4 regions of the Phytopseudomonas daroniae genome follow, and region 1 is predicted to be linked to each of the others. Evidence: predicted binding sites of a transcription regulator. Region 1 holds the regulator's gene; each other region holds the start of a gene.
What was found. The regulator sigma-54, encoded in region 1, starts transcription at its own class of promoters, with help from an activator protein. The targets are predictions, from matches to a motif close to ANTGGCATNNANNTTGCTNT.
Positions count from the first base shown of each region.

Region 2: flgB (flagellar basal body rod protein FlgB) is a predicted target of sigma-54. The motif match lies at 2,286-2,305, and genes of this name have one in related genera.
Region 3: DNK10_RS03130 (pilin) is a predicted target of sigma-54. The motif match lies at 1,211-1,230, and genes of this name have one in related genera.
Region 4: DNK10_RS09435 (sigma 54-interacting transcriptional regulator) is a predicted target of sigma-54. The motif match lies at 2,360-2,379, and genes of this name have one in related genera.

Region 1 is NZ_QJUJ01000001.1:529,954-534,041, reverse strand. It holds gene rapZ (RNase adapter RapZ) at 1-27, opposite strand, end outside; gene ptsN (PTS IIA-like nitrogen regulatory protein PtsN) at 45-509, opposite strand; gene hpf (ribosome hibernation-promoting factor, HPF/YfiA family) at 525-833, opposite strand; gene DNK10_RS02615 (RNA polymerase factor sigma-54) at 917-2,422, opposite strand; gene lptB (LPS export ABC transporter ATP-binding protein) at 2,596-3,321, opposite strand; gene lptA (lipopolysaccharide transport periplasmic protein LptA) at 3,324-3,866, opposite strand; gene lptC (LPS export ABC transporter periplasmic protein LptC) at 3,853-4,088, opposite strand, start outside.
Region 2 is NZ_QJUJ01000002.1:202,367-206,454, reverse strand. It holds gene flgE (flagellar hook protein FlgE) at 1-631, opposite strand, end outside; gene DNK10_RS06045 (flagellar hook assembly protein FlgD) at 655-1,356, opposite strand; gene flgC (flagellar basal body rod protein FlgC) at 1,373-1,816, opposite strand; gene flgB (flagellar basal body rod protein FlgB) at 1,828-2,238, opposite strand; gene cheR (protein-glutamate O-methyltransferase CheR) at 2,526-3,353, opposite strand; gene DNK10_RS06025 (chemotaxis protein CheV) at 3,460-4,088, opposite strand, start outside.
Region 3 is NZ_QJUJ01000001.1:652,617-656,704, reverse strand. It holds gene pilB (type IV-A pilus assembly ATPase PilB) at 1-1,017, opposite strand, end outside; gene DNK10_RS03130 (pilin) at 1,281-1,763, shown strand; gene DNK10_RS03125 (REP-associated tyrosine transposase) at 2,099-2,629, shown strand; gene DNK10_RS03120 (membrane-bound PQQ-dependent dehydrogenase, glucose/quinate/shikimate family) at 3,024-4,088, shown strand, end outside.
Region 4 is NZ_QJUJ01000003.1:321,571-325,658, forward strand. It holds gene DNK10_RS09430 (glycerol dehydrogenase) at 1-400, shown strand, start outside; gene DNK10_RS09435 (sigma 54-interacting transcriptional regulator) at 397-2,325, opposite strand; gene DNK10_RS09440 (CmpA/NrtA family ABC transporter substrate-binding protein) at 2,595-3,962, shown strand; gene ntrB (nitrate ABC transporter permease) at 3,962-4,088, shown strand, end outside.

The DNA of each region.
Region 1 (4,088 bases):
ACGGCCGCTGACGATGATCAGGCGCATGGGCTCATCCTGTAGGGCTATTGACCGTTCTGCACGTTCACTACGGTCTGGTACAAAGATTCGCTGTCTTGAGCCTGGCGAAGCCGCTCGCGGACATCCTCTCGGTCGAACATGCTGGCGATCTGACGCAGCAGTTCCAGGTGCTCATCGGTCGCCGCTTCGGGAACCAGCAGCACGAACAGCAAGTCGACAGGCGCACCATCGATTGCATCGAAATCGACCGCGATATTCAGCTTCAGCAGGGCACTGATCGGCGTGCTGCAGCCAGGCAGGCGGCAGTGGGGAATGGCGATGCCATTGCCGAAGCCGGTCGAGCCGAGCTTTTCCCGGGCGATCAGGCTTTCATAGATGGTCTGGCCATCGAGATCGGGCAGGTCGCGCGCGATCACGGCGGCTATCTGTTCGAGTACGCGTTTTTTACTGCCGCCCGGCACGTTCACGAGGGAACGGCCGGGGGTCAGGATATTTTCAAGTCGGATCATAGGAGAAGGACGAGGTCAGCGGGCCATTGCGCCCTGCTGGCGGTCGAGCTGTTTTTCCTTGTGCTTGATGAGTTGGCGGTCGAGTTTGTCGGTCAGTAGATCGATGGCTGCGTACATGTCGTCATGTTCGGCATTGGCCACCACTTCGCCTCCGGCGATATGCAAGGTAGCTTCGACTTTCTGCTTGAGCTTTTCGACCTCCAGGATGACCTGCACATTGGTGATCTTGTCGAAGTGTCGCTCGAGACGCCCGAGCTTTTCTTCGATGTAGCTGCGTAGTGCGTCTGTCACATCCAGCTGGTGTCCACTGATGTTGACTTGCATACCGCTTCTCCTTGTTGCCGTGTGTGAGTGGCAGGCTTTCAAACCTGCCGCAGGAACACTGGGGGCTTTGCTACAAGGGCACCTTACATCAGTCGCTTGCGTTCGCTCGAAGGCGCTATACCGAGCGATTCACGGTACTTGGCGACTGTGCGGCGCGCCACTTGAATGCCCTGTGCTTCCAGTAGACCAGCGATCTTGCTATCGCTCAATGGCTTTTTCGCATTTTCCGCAGCGACCAGTTTCTTGATGATCGCGCGGATCGCGGTGGACGAACATTCGCCGCCTTCGGAGGTGCTGACGTGGCTGGAGAAGAAGTATTTCAGCTCGTAAATGCCACGCGGCGTGTGCATGTATTTCTGCGTGGTGACGCGTGAAATGGTCGATTCGTGCATGCCTACCGCTTCAGCGATGTCGTGCAGCACCAGAGGCTTCATGGCTTCATCGCCGTAGTCGAGGAAGCCACGCTGATGCTCGACGATCTGCGTCGCAACCTTCATCAGGGTCTCGTTGCGGCTCTGCAGGCTCTTGATGAACCAGCGCGCTTCCTGCAGCTGGTTACGCATGAAGGTGTTGTCGGCGCTGGAATCGGCACGTTTGACGAAACCTGCATACTGCGCATTGACGCGCAGGCGCGGCATGGCTTCCTGATTGAGCTCCACCAGCCAGCGGTCGTTGTGCTTGCGCACGATCACGTCAGGTACCACGTACTCGGGCTCGCTGGATTCGATCTGCGAACCGGGGCGTGGGTTGAGGCTCTGGATCAGTTCGATGATCGGACGCAGCTCATCTTCCTTGAGCTTCATGCGGCGCATCAGTTGGCTGTAGTCGCGGCTGCCGAGCAGATCGAGATAATCGCTCGTCAGGCGTTGGGCTTCGCTCAGCCAGGGCGTGTTGGTCGGCAGTTGGCGCAGTTGCAGAAGCAGGCATTCGCGCAGGTCGCGGGCCGCGATGCCGGACGGCTCGAATTGCTGGATGCGATGCAGCACGGCTTCGACTTCGTCGAGCTCGACATCGAGTTCGGGGTCGAAGGCGTCGGTGATTTCCTCGAGGGTTTCTTCGAGGTAGCCCTGGCCGTTGATGCAGTCGATCAGCGTGACGGCGATCAGGCGATCCTTGTCGGACATCGGTGCCAGGTTGAGTTGCCAGAGCATGTGGCTCTGCAGGCTTTCCCCGGCAGAGGTGCGAGTGGTGAAGTCCCACTCGTCATCATCATTGCTCGGCAGGCTGCTGGCGCTGGTCTGGTAGACATCTTCCCAGGCGGTATCGACAGGTAGTTCGTTGGGAATGCGCTCGCCCCATTCGCCTTCTTCCAGGTTGTCGACGGTCTGTGTGTTTTCCTGGAAGGTCGGTTCCTGAAATTTCTCTTCCTGGGTGGCGCTCGCAGTGGCACTTTCCGCGCCGTCGGCCATGGGATCCGAGTCGAAGTCGTCGCCTTCTTCCTGACGCTCGAGCATCGGGTTGGACTCCAGCGCCTCCTGGATCTCCTGTTGCAGATCCAGGGTCGACAGTTGGAGCAGGCGAATGGCTTGTTGCAGCTGCGGTGTCATCGTCAGCTGCTGGCCCATTTTCAGGACTAGCGATGGTTTCATTGCAGACCTTATCCGGCGTCTGTGCGCGATCCACGACAGGGCGCCAAAGCGCCACTAGGAAGCAAATTATATGCCTGAATCAGAGTGCTTTGCCTAGGGCCTGTTACCATTTCATTGCAGCAATGCCGTGAGGGTAACAGGCTCATGGGTGCGCTCATCGATGGGGGAATCCATCACAGGCGGAATTCGTGGCCCAGATAGACTTCCTTGACCACCTGGTTGGCCAGAATGGCAGCGGAGTCACCTTCGGCGATCAGTTGACCGTCGCTGACGATATAGGCGGTTTCGCAGATATCCAGGGTTTCGCGTACGTTGTGGTCGGTGATCAGCACGCCAATGCCTTTGGCCTTGAGGTGATGAATGATCTGTTTGATGTCGCCGACCGAGATCGGGTCGACACCGGCGAAAGGCTCGTCGAGAAGGATGAATTTCGGCGAGGTGGCCAGGGCGCGGGCGATTTCCACGCGGCGGCGCTCACCGCCCGACAGGCTCATGCCCAGGTTGTCGCGGATATGGGTGATGTGGAATTCCTGCAGCAGGCTGTCCAGCTCCTGCAGGCGCTGCGCGCGGTTCAGATCCTTGCGCGTTTCCAGGATCGCCATGATGTTGTCGGACACGCTGAGCTTGCGGAAGATCGACGCTTCCTGGGGCAGGTAGCCGATACCGGCGCGAGCGCGGCCATGCATGGGCTGGTGGCTGACGTCGAGGTCGTCGATCAGCACGCGCCCCTGGTCGGCCCGAACGAGGCCGACGATCATGTAGAAGCAGGTGGTCTTGCCGGCGCCGTTCGGGCCGAGCAGGCCGACGATCTGCCCGCTTTCGATACTCAGGCTGACGTCGCGAACGACCTGACGATCTTTATAGCTTTTGGCCAGGTGCTGGGCTTTCAGGGTGGCCATCGTTATTGGCCCTGCCCATCGGCGGGTCTATTCTTCGGCTGGATCACCATGTCGATGCGCGGACGCGGGGTCGACACATTGGTGCCCGTGGCACGGCCCGCGTTGACGATCTGGCGCTGGGTGTCATAGACGATCTTCTCGCCTTCGAAGGTGTTGCCTTCCTGAACGACCTTGGCCTGATCGATCAGTATGATGCGCTCATTGGCCGCAAAGTACTGGATGGTCAGCCCATAAGCCTTGACGATCTGCTTGTCGACCGAGGGTTTCTGTTCGTAATAGGCAGGCTTGCCCACCGACGTGAACACGTCGACATCACCCTGCGCGTTCTGGGTGATGGTGACGGTATCGCCAGTGATTTTCATGGTGCCCTGAGTGATGACGACGTCGCCGCGGTACACCGCTACGCCTTGTCTGTCGTCCAGCTCAGCACTGTCGGCCTGCACGCGGATCGGTTGATCGCGGTCGCTCGGCAGAGCCCAGGCGCTTGCGCTTCCTAGCGTTGCGCCGAGGCTGAGAAGTAGGGGGAGGGTTTTAACGAACCTCATGCTGGCCTCTTACGTTGGACTGCAGGAGCATCCTGCCGTCATTCAAGTACGCTTTCATTCCTTGTGCCGTGGTCACCCCGTTGGCCGCGTCGATTCTAACGGCTTGCTGGGTCTGCGCATATTCCTTCTGTGGGAATACGGTCAGGCGGCTGGTGGTGAGTATAGTGGTGCGACCTTTGTCATCCGTGCGTTCCACACGCACCTGGTCGATCAGTTCGACCT
Region 2 (4,088 bases), on a different contig from region 1:
TGTCAGTATCGCTTTTGACGAAGTACTGCGACATCGTGTGGGAGTTGCCTTGCGAATCGTAGATATCGACCGAAGTAGACCAATTGTAGCTAGAGGTTGCGGAGGGATCGAAAGGCGTAGTGGTGGGCGTTGACGCCGTCGAGTTCAGCGCAACTTTCTGGGTGATCGACGATGTGGCATTAGGCAACTGATTAGAGGCATCGATGACCAGATCCGTTACCACGCCATTGATGATTGCACCATTGGCATCGATACCATAACCCTGCAGCTTATTATTCGAGCTGTCGACGACATAACCGTCCTTATCGGCATGGAACGTACCATTACGGGTATAGGCGCGGGAACCGCCATCGCTTAGCACGAAAAAACCATTACCACTGATGGCCAGATCCAGGCTGTTACCCGTGGATGTGATATTGCCCTGGGTAAATTGCTGAGCGACAGCCGCCGTGACCACACCATTGCCGGTGGCATTGCTGCCAGAACCGAGCATAGAGGTTGCGTATACATCCGCGAACTCGGCGCGTGACGCCTTGAAGCCCGTAGAACCCACGTTGGCAATGTTGTTGCCGGTGACGCTCAAATTTTTGCTTGCGGCATTCAAACCGCTCAAGCCGATATTGAAAGACATCTATCACTCCTCCGGCGAGCCGGTTATTGGCCGATCATCTTGACTTTCGACAACGCGATGCTGCCCAGTCCTGCGAGATTGAGGGTCATTTCCTCAGTATCCTGCCCCAGCGTTACACTACTGACGATAGCGGGCAGGTATGTGGTAAGCGCTGTTTCGGTACCATCAAGGGTGGCGCTGGCTTTGAAGGTATAGGTGCCTGACTCGAGCGCATTACCCTCGTCATCGGTGCCATCCCAGGAAAACTCGACAGTACCTGCGCTTTGCTGCCCCAGGCTGATGGTGCGAACCTTCGAGCCGGAATCATCGTAGACCGCGACGGAGACGCTCGAGCTAGTGGAAGGCAATACAAGCGAGCCATATAAGCCGCCACCGCTCTCGTCCACGCTGACCAAAGCCTGATCCGTTTCCACCAGTACCGAGCGGCCCACCAGTGCTGATGCCTGCAACGCTCGAGACGATTGAAAGCTACTCAGAATCGTATCCATCGAAGCGTTGAGATTCTGCAGACTCTCGACGCTACTGAACTGGGCAAGCTGGGCAACGAACTCGGTATTGCTCTGGGGATCCAGCGGGTTCTGGTTGTTGAGCTGAGTAACCAGCAACTGCAGAAATTCCGTTCCGCCGAGAGAACTTTCGGAATTACTGGTGCTGCTCGTACTGCTACTGGAGCTAGAGCCGGAAAGACCGGACAGTATGGATTCAGACGTGTTGATGGTGCTCATTTATGCCACTCCCGGCTCACTGACCCAAGGTCAGTACACGCTGCATCATCTGCTTGGCAGTATTCATCATTTCCACGTTGGTCTGGAAGGCACGACTGGCGGAGATCATGTCCGCCATTTCCTCGACCACGTTGACGTTGGGGTAATACACGTAGCCCGCTTCATCCGCGGCCGGGTGATTCGGCTCGTAGCGTGGCATCAGACTGCTCTGATCCTCGACGATACCCAGCACCTGCACACCCGCGCCGGCCTGATCCTGATCAGCGAACAACGAACCGTTTTCGCCGCCCTGCGCCTGCTGAAACACGGTGGCGAACACGGGATGACGAGCCCGATAGGTCTGGTCGATGCTCGAGGAGACCGTTTCGGCGTTGGCGATGTTGCTGGAAATGGTATTCAGACGAGTGCTCTGGGCACTCATAGCGGATCCGGCGATGTTGAAAACGCTGGTAAGTGACATATCGGGCTCCTTTATTCGCCACGCAGGGCGCTGACGAGCCCTTTGAATTTGCTGTTGAGAAGCGTGAAGCTGGCCTGGAAGGCCACCGCGTTCTCGGCGTAATTGGCCTGCTCGACCTGAGCATCGACGGTGTTCTGGTCGATCGATGGCGCAGTCGGCGTTCGGTAGGCCAGCGCCGCATCACCCATTGGCACGCCTTCTGCTGCAATGTGCCGGGCATTGGTACGATTGAGCGCCGAATTACCGCTGCCGCTGCTCTTGGCAGCCTGCTGGGCCAGTACGGAGGCGAAATCCAGATCCCGGGCCTTGTAGTTGGGGGTATCGGCGTTAGCCATGTTGTTGGCCAACACCTCCGCACGCTGGGCGCGGAAGCCCAGTGCCTTCTCGTGAATGCCAAGTGCGCTATCGAAGCTGATGCTCATCTCAGGAACCTTTGCCGTGGCGGCTAGCCTGTTTTCGTGCAAATTTCTCAGCAAAGCACGTGCCAATTTATTTTTTATCTTATAAATCAGCCTGATAAGCTAAAAACGAAGAGAACGGCAGGCTCAAGCGGCAAAGCTTTTCCGCCGCTTGGCAAGGCGGGAGCGGCAATTGGACGGAGGCTTGCCGCTTTTCTGACGCTGGGGTGACAGAACACCGTCAAGCGCGACGAGGGAGATAAAATGAAAAACGGGAGGCCCCAGGCCTCCCGTTTTTTCGATCTACTGAATCATTTGGCTTTGTAAATGATGCCTGGACTGCATTGCACCATCTGATAACGCTCAGGCAACCCATTCAGCGCTTCGGAAGCGCCTAGGAACAGATAGCCGCCAGGCTTGAGCATGGCATGAATGCGCGTAAGGATGTCCTTCTTCACTTCGGCGGAGAAGTAGATCAGCACGTTGCGGCAGAACACGATGTCGAACTTGCCGAGGCTGGCGTAGCTGTCCAGCAGGTTCAGCGGACGAAATTCGACACGACTCTTGATCGCCGGCTTCACCACCCAGCGCCCAGGCCCCTTGGGATCGAAATAACGCTGCAGACGCTCCTGGGCAAGACCACGCCCCATCGCCAGGCTGTCGTACTCACCCGACTTGCAGTTATTGAGCATGGTCGGTGACAGATCGGTGGCCACGATCTGCACACCGGCCTTGAGCTGACCAATATTGCTGCGCTCGAACTCATCGATGCTCATCGACAACGAATAAGGCTCCTGCCCCGAAGAACAGGCTGCCGACCAGATACGCAGGCGTTGCCCTGGATAAGCCTTGATAAGCTCGGGCAATACGCGACTCTTGAGCACCTCGAAGGGGTAGGCATCGCGAAACCACAAGGTTTCGTTAGTGGTCATGGCATCGACCACCTGCTCGCGCAGGCCACTGCGCGGCTGATTCTGCATGCGCTGCACCAACTCGCCCAGCGTCTTGATGGCGTTAGTCTCCATCAGCTTGTTCAGCCGACTGGAAACCAGGTACTGCTTATTGCTACCCAGCACGATGCCACAGGCTTTTTCCAGAAAGATCCGGAACTGCTCGAAATCCAAATTACCTGAAGACACTCGCGAAGCCTCGCCCATCTATGAAGTCGAATACGGCAAGCGAGCCAATGCGCGCCTGCCGATCTTGCCGCCAACGCCCGGTCGAAAACCCCGGGCGGCTCATTCGTTATGCCGAGTGATCGCTCAACTTGATTCGTTCGACCACACGGGAAGCCAGATCATCCGGGTGAAATTTCGCCAGAAAATCGTTGGCCCCCACTTTCTTCACCATCGCCTGGTTGAATACACCGGATAGCGAAGTATGCAGGAGAATATGCAATTTCTGCATACGCGGATCGGAGCGAATCGCTGCGGTCAGCGTGTATCCATCCATTTCCGGCATCTCGATGTCGGAGATGAGCATCAGCAGCTCATGCTCCGGCGACTTGCCCTCATCCGCCATCGCCTGCAGGAAACTCAGTGCCTCGCGCCCGTCATTCAACGCAGTCACCTCGACACCCACCGTCTGCAGGCAGCGCATCACCTGCTTACGCGCCACCGACGAATCATCGACGATCAGCACATGCTGGCTGACAGCCCTGGCCTGGGTCTCAACGTCCACCACACCGACGGAAATCACCTCGGAGGTCGGCGCCACTTCGGCGAGAACCTTCTCCACGTCGATGATTTCGACCAGTTTGTCATCCAGATGCGTTACCGCCGTCAGATAGTGGTCGCGCCCGGTGCCCTTGGGTGGTGGGTGGATTTCTTCCCAGTTCATGTTGACGATGCGCTCCACGGAGCGCACCAGGAAGC
Region 3 (4,088 bases), 120 kb from region 1:
ATAAAGAGATACGGTTTTGCCCGACCCTGTCGGGCCGGTTACCAGGATCATCCCTTGTGGTTGTTTGAGCGCAGCGAGGTAAAGATCCTTCTGGCTTTCCTCGTAACCCAGTGCATCGATACCCATTTGCGCGCTGGCGGAGTCGAGAATTCGCATCACGATCTTCTCGCCCCATAGGGTCGGCAGGGTATTGACCCGGAAGTCGATGGCCTTGCTCTTGGAAATTTTCATCTTGATACGGCCATCCTGCGGCTTGCGCCGCTCGGAGATATCCAGCCCAGCCATCACCTTCAGGCGTGCAGCGATACGCGGCGCCAATTGGATGGGCGGGCGCGCCGTCTCGTGCAGGATGCCGTCGGTACGAAAGCGCACCCGGTAGGCTTTTTCATAGGGTTCGAAGTGCAGGTCGGACGAGCCGCCCTTGATCGCATCGAGCAGCATCTTGTTGACGAAGCGCACCACCGGGGCGTCGTCGGCATCCTGGCCGCTGCCATCATTGATTTTCTTGTCATCATCGGCGGATTCGGTTTCCAGGCCATCCAGGTCGACATCGCCCATATCTTCCAGGCCGCTATGGCCGTTATCGAAGAATTTGTCGATGGCCTCGCCCAGCTTGTTGTCTTCTACCAGCAGCGCTTCGGTGGATAGGCCGGTGCTGAACTGAATATCCGTAACCGCCTGGTGATTGGAGGGGTCGGAGATACCCACGAACAGCTTGTTGCCACGCCGCCACAAAGGCAGCGTCCGGTGTTGGCGCACCAGCTTTTCGCTGACCAGATCCTTGGGCTGACTTTCCTTGTCCAGGGCGCTGAGGTCGAAATAGGCGACGCCGAACTGCTCCGCTGCCAGTTCCACCAGAGCGCGACTCTTTACCAGTTTGTTCTGTGCCAGATAGGTGACCAGCGACAACTTATTGCGCTTGGCCTGCGCTTGCGCTTGCTGAGCGGCCTTTTCGTCCAGCAGCTCAGCCAGTACCACCTGCTTGGCCAGGCCGGAAAGGGGAATATAGTCGCTCATGCACACCTCACGTATATCGAATGGGTGCGTTATAGCGCAGATGACAGGGGCTGCCAAACGACCAGTATCGAGGTGACGAAAAACGTCACAAGATGCGGAGAAGCGCGGTCTGGTTGTTTCGCATTACTGGCGTACGAGGCTTCATTTTGTGAGGTGGCTTGCAGTTTTCATTGTATTTACAAGGTTGGGCTGTATTGGCACGCCTCCTGCTTAATCTCCAGCAGGCTTGTCTGCCTGACACTTAAATTAAAATGGAGAGTTGCATGAAAGCTCAAATGCAAAAGGGTTTTACCCTGATTGAATTGATGATCGTTGTGGCGATCATCGGTATTCTGGCAGCTATCGCTATTCCGCAATACCAAGACTACACCGCTCGTACACAGGTTACACGTGTCGTTAGCGAAATCAGCGGCTTGAAAACTGCTGCAGAGTCGGCGCTTCTGGAAGGCAATACCATTGTTTCTGACGCAGCGCCTGGGGCAGGTGAAGTTGATTTGGGCTTTACTGAGTCCAACTTGCTGGCTGGTGATGGCAAAGCGCAAATCGAAGTTACTGACGGTGATGGTGATACGCCGAGTATTGCTGGCACATTGGGTCGTAATGCTGGCGCTTCGGTAACTGGCGCCGTTGTTACCGTGACGCGTGACGCCACTGGTATCTGGACTTGTGAAGTTAGTGCCTCGGGCAGCGACGGTTGGAAAGATAGCTATGCGCCGAATGGCTGCCCTGTAGCTGCAGCACCGTAACTTAACGCGATAAGACGGATTCATATCCGTAAACACGGTAAGGCGGATTAACTCCGTATCGCGGTACGGCGACCGTAGCCTGGATTAGCCGCAGGCGTAATCCGGGGGCGAAGCCCGAAGGCGTAATCCGTCGTTTACCGCGAACCGGCTGCATCCGCTGATATACCAGAACGCCTCGCCTTCGTGCGGGGCGTTTTGCTGTCCGGGGTTTGCATTGTTGCGAATCTTGCGGCGGATTACGCCTTCGGCTAATACGCCCTACGGGTTTGCGTCGCCGGGGGGATGTTTGGATCGCTGGTCTATGCTTCGCTTTTTCCTGGGAAAAGGTGGCATGGATGCCAAACTATCGTCGTGTCTTTGTGCCTGGGGCAACTTGGTTCTTTACGGTCAACTTGCTGGAGCGCCGGGGTAACGATTTGCTGGTGAAGCATATCGACCTGCTCCGTGATTCGGTGCGTAAGGTTCATCATCAGCATCCATTCGTGATCGATGCGTGGGTGGTATTGCCGGATCATATGCACTGCGTATGGACGTTGCCGCCTGGTGATACGGATTACCCGCTGCGCTGGCGACTGATCAAAACCTTCTTCTGCCGTGGCTTACCGGTGAGCGAGCACCGATCCTTGGTTCGTTTCCGGCGTGGCGAGCGAGGTATCTGGCAGCGGCGCTACTGGGAACATCAGATTCGTGACGATGAAGATTTTCGTCGGCATGTCGATTACGTCTATGTGAACCCACTCAAGCATGGCTTGGCGCAGCGAGTACGAGACTGGCCCTATTCGAGCTTTCATCGCGACGTGGGTGCAGGGCTCTACCCGCTGGATTGGGCGGGCGATGCCGAATTGGTGAGTGCGACAGGGCGGTAAGACGGATCAACTGCGTTGGATGGATCGCATCGCGGTATGACGGATAACCGTAGCCTGGATTAGCCGCAGGCGTAATCCGGGGGCGAAGCCCGAAGGCGTAATCCGTCGTTTACCGCGAACCTGCACATCTGCTGGCATATCAGAGCGCCTCGCCTTGTGCGGGGCGTTTTGCTGTCTGGGGTTTGCATTGTTGCGAATCTTGCGGCGGATTACGCCTTCGGCTAATACGCCCTACGAACCTGAAAATTCTCGGCGAAGATCTCCTGACGATCCTAGGCTGGTAGATAAAGCTGAACCAAAGGTATTTCCCCCTCTCAACTGGCTGCTGTTGAGCCTTTGTTTCTGAAGGTTTTGTCGGCACTTGTTGTGAAATGAATCGACCGGAGAGTGCCACATGAGCATCGAATATGGCCGTCGGCCCCTACGGATCACCCTGACCGCGGTGGCGATATTGGTGCTGGGCGTGGTGATGGCCGTAGGCGGTGGTTATCTCGCGATACTGGGGGGCTCCTGGTATTACCTTGTGGCAGGCATTGGGCTGTTGGTGGTGGCCGGCTTGTTGATCGCGCGGCGCCGGGCGGCTATTGGGTTGTACGGCGGGCTGCTGCTTGGAACCTTGATCTGGACGGTTTATGAAGTCCGCTTCGACTGGTGGCAGTTGGCGCCGCGGATCGATCTCTGGTGCATTCTGGGCCTTTGGCTGATTCTGCCTTTCGTCAATCGTCATGTAAGTGATCAGCGAGTCTGGCGTGATGGCGCCAGCGGGATTCTGGGGCTTGGTGTGTTGGCCGGTGCGTTGATGGCGGGTTACTCGCTGACTCAGGATTACCACTCCATCAAGGGCGAATTCAGCGACGCGCAGATGCAGGGCTCGGATCTGCAAGGGCAGGCCGAACGATCGCAGAGCGAATGGCCTGCCTACGGCGGTTCCAGGCAGGGTGATCGTTACTCGACGGCTGATCTGATCACCCCAGATAACGCCGGTAAGCTGGAAAAAGCCTGGGAATTCCACACGGGGGATCTGCCGGGGCCGGGCGATCCCAGTGAGCTGACCAATCAGGTCACCCCGCTGAAAGTCGGCGACAACCTGTTTATCTGTACGCCCCATAGCATGGCGATCGCCCTGGATGCGGACACGGGTGAAGAGCGCTGGCGCTTCGATCCCAGCATCAATCGCGATGCCGAGTATTACCAGCACATGACCTGCCGCGGCCTTGCCTATCATGATGGCGGCCGATCCGCCGCGACGGCCACTGCGGCGGATCAACCAGCGGCGCGCTGCGAGCGTCGCCTGTTCCTGCCAACCAACGACGGCACCCTGGTCGCGCTGGATGTCGGGGATGGCAAACCGTGCGAGGACTTCGGCGATGGTGGCACGGTCGATCTTAAGGTCGGTCTGGGTGATGATGCGCTGGGCGTCTACCTGCCTACCTCGCCGCCAGTGGTCACCGACAAGCTG
Region 4 (4,088 bases), on a different contig from region 1:
GGCCAATACGCTGCTTTCCGGCCTGGGTTTCGAGAGTGGCGGCCTGGCCGCTGCCCACGCGATTCACAATGGCTTCACGGCCCTTGAAGGTACGCATGCCTACTGGCATGGCGAGAAAGTCACCTTCGGCGTGCTGAGCATGCTGATGTTGCGCGATAGCGCGCCGGCGCTGATCGATGAGGTCTACGATTTCTGCCTCGCCGTTGGCCTGCCGGTCACGCTGGCCGACATCGGCCTGCCCGAGGTCAGCGATGCCGACCTGTTGCGCGTCGCCGAGCTCGCCTGTGCAGCGGGTGAAAGTATCCACAACGAACCCTTCGCGGTGGATGCAGCAAGCGTGCTCGCTGCCATGCGCACCGCCGATGCGCAAGGGTATCGGTGCAAGGCGCTGCTACGCTAGGTTTGATCGGTGGCGATGTACTCGCGGCGCCGGGCCGGTTGTGGACGATAGTCGCGAGGGTCAATGGCGAAACTATCCAGGCGCGAGCGCAAGGTAGTGGGCTTGAGATCAAGGAGGCGAGCCGCGCCTTGAGCGCCGGCTATCTTGCCGGCACAGGCGCTGAGCGCGGTGATCAGGTTGTCGCGCGTTTGTCGGCGTAGCTCGCCTTGTGTGAGGATGCGCGTGTCCTGTTCTCTCGGCGGGGGCCCCGGTAGCTCATCCGGACTTTCGCTGGGCAGATCCAGGCGTAAGCGCGTGCCGGGTGAGATGATCACGGCGCGCTCGATCAGATTCTCCAACTCACGGATGTTGCCCGGCCAGGAGTAGGCCTGCAGGTGCTGGATATCGGCCAGACGCAGGCTGGGCTGCGGACGATTCAACTGACGGCAGACGCGCTCGAGAAAATGTTGCGCCAGGGGCGGGATATCCTCCGGGCGTTGACGCAGCGGTGCCGACTCGATGGGAAAGACATTCAGGCGAAAGTACAGGTCTTCGCGGAAACGCCCGGCGCGCACCTCCTGGCGCAGGTCGCGGTTGGTGGCGGCGATCACCCGTACGTCGACCTGACGCGTGCGCGTATCGCCGACCCGTTCCAGTTGCTGTTCCTGCAGTACGCGCAGCAGCTTGCTTTGCAGCTCCAGAGGGATTTCGCCGACTTCGTCGAGAAACAGCGTGCCGCCATCGGCCAGTTCGAAACGCCCGACCCGATCGTTCAGCGCGCCGGTGAAGGCGCCGCGGATATGGCCGAAGAACTCGCTCTCGAACAGCTCGCGTGGCACTGCGGCGCAGTTCACCCGAATCAGTGGCCGACGGCTGCGGCCACTGTTGTCGTGGATGGCGCGGGCGATCAGTTCCTTGCCGGTGCCCGATTCGCCGGTGATCAGCACGTTGGCGCCGGTGGGGGCGACCAGCTCGATCTGGTGGATCACCTGCTGCATCGCTGCGCTGCGCCCAACCAGATCGTGCTGGGCGTATTCGCCACGAATCTCTTCCTGCAGGTAGGCGTTCTCCAGCTCCAGGCGCTGCTTGAGCTGTTGCACCTCGCTCAGCGCCTGGCGCAGCCTGCGCTCGGTCTCCAGACGCTCGCTGATGTCGCGGAACACCACCACCGCACCGACCAGTTCGCCGTCGTCGCGTAGCGGCGTGCTGGTGTATTCCACCGGGATCGGTTTGCCGTCCTTGTTCCAGAACACCTCGTCCGCCACCTGATGCACCTCGCCGTCGTTGAACGCGGCGTAGATGGGGCAGGTGTGGCCGTCGTAGGCGCTGCCATCCGGATGGTGGTGGTGGATGAGATCGTGAATGTTGTGGCCGATCAGGTCTTCGCCGCGCCAGCCGAGAATACGTTCGGCGGCGGGATTGACGAAGGTGGTTTCGCCGTCACGGTTGACGCCGTAGATGCCCTCGCCGGCAGCGCCGAGGATCAGATGGTTCTGCCGTTCGAACTGGCGGAAGATGCGTTCGACCCCCTGCCACTCCAGCAAGCCCTGGCGCTGATAACGTTCGGCTTCGGCCAGCCCGCGCAGGGCGTCGAGCCGACGGCGTTCCTGAATCAGCAGGCCGAGCAGGGTGGCGCCATCATGCTGCAGACGGCTCCCACTGATTTCCACCTCCAATCGTTCGCCATCCCGGCGCAGCAGGCCCAGGCCGTCGCGCCAGGCATGGCCGCGTACCTGCACCTCCTCGGTGAAGGTCACCAGAGAGCCCAGGTCGTGAGCCCAGAGGCGGCTGGCGCGTTGCGTGAGCAACGCGTTCATCGGCCAGCCGAGCAACTCGCTGCAGGCAGGGTTGGCATGCAGGATGCGATCGCTCGTCGGGTCGATGACCAGGCTGGCGCTTTGCATATGGCGCAGCAGCAATGTGCTCGCCGTGGTTGGGTCGGGCATGGTGGTGTCCGTATGGCTTTACCTTGCTCAGGTTCTATCAAGGGTCGTGCCATTTGACGAATAGTCGTTTTTTGCTGTGACGAAATATCGTTTATTACGATATTTCGTTATTTTTAAAACCTATAAAAATTATTATTTATCAATCTCTTATGTGATTATTCGAGCTGGTACAGCTCCTGCAATAGCTGATATGAACCTGCCGCCAATGGCCCAGCCCAGTCAGTGCCCGCCTCACCAATTTGGGGCAGGCCATCGCAGGAGTGATCACGATGAGCGTCAACAGCCTGGACGATCCATTCAGCCCCGACAGCGAGCTGTCCCACGCCGCCGGGTGTGCCTGTCAGCGCTGCACGCCCAGTGCCAGCGCGCTGCCTTCGAGCAGCGAGGAAATGCTCGATCGCGCCGTGGAGAATGCCATCGTGCGTGGCATGTTCGGCCATGACGAGTGCTCCCGGCGCAGTTTCATGGGGCTGATCGGCGGCGGCGTCGCGGCGGCGATCCTTGGCAGCCTGATCCCGCTGGATGCGGTCAAGGCCGCGGTCAAGGACAGCCTCGGCCCGCTGGAGAAAACGCGCCTGAAGATCGGCTTCGTGCCCATTACCTGCGCCACGCCGATCATCATGGCCGAGCCGATGGGCTTCTACGCCAAGTACGGGCTGGACGTGGAAACGGTGAAGACCGCGGGCTGGGCCGTGGCGCGCGACAAGTCGCTGGCCGGCGAGTACGACGCCTCGCACATGCTCTCGCCGATGCCGCTGGCCATCACTCTTGGCCTGGGTTCGACGCAGACGCCTTTCGTCATGCCGGCGCTGGAGAACATCAACGGCCAGGCCATCGTGCTGGGCATGCAGCATCAGGACAAGCGCGATCCGAAGCTGTGGAAGGGCATGCGTTTCGGTGTGCCGTTCGAGTACTCGATGCACAACTTCCTGCTGCGCTATTACGTCGCCGAGCATGGCCTGGATCCGGATCGCGACATCCAGATCCGCGTGGTGCCGCCACCGGAGATGGTCGCCAACCTGCGTGCCGGCAACCTCGACGGTTTCCTCTCGCCGGATCCGTTCAACCAGCGCGCGGTGTGGGAGAAGGTCGGCTTCATCCATCTGCTGACCAAGGAGCTGTGGCCGGGCCACCCGTGCTGCGCCTTCGCCTGCAGCCAGCGCTTCGCCAGCGAGAATCCCAATACCTATGGCGCGCTGCTGCATGCGCTGATCGACGCCACGCAGTATTCCTCCAAGGCCGAGAATCGCAAGGAAGTGGCCGAGGCGATCTCTACCCGTAATTACCTCAACCAGCCGGTGCCGGTGGTGCAGCAGGTGCTCAGCGGACGCTACGCCGATGGCCTGGGCAATATCCATGACGAGCCGCAGCGTATCGACTTCGACCCCTTCCCCTGGCAGTCGATGGCGGTGTGGATTCTCACCCAGATGAAGCGCTGGGGTTACCTGCAGGGTGATGTCGATTACCGCAACATCGCCGAGCGGGTATTCCTCGCGGCCGATGCCGGCAAGGTGATGAGCGACCTCGGTCTGCCGGTGCCGGCGGATGCCTACAAGTCCTTCAGCGTGATGGGCAAGCCGTTCGATCCGGCAGACCCGGAAGGTTACCTGGCCAGCTTTGCCATGCGGAGGTCGTGATGAAAGCGTCCATTTCCCTGCGCGCGGCGATTCTCTCTGCACTGCTGCTGGTACTGCTGCTCGCCGTCTGGGAGGTGCTCTGCCGGGCGCCGGCTAGCGTGGCGGTGAGCGCCGATGACGAATACG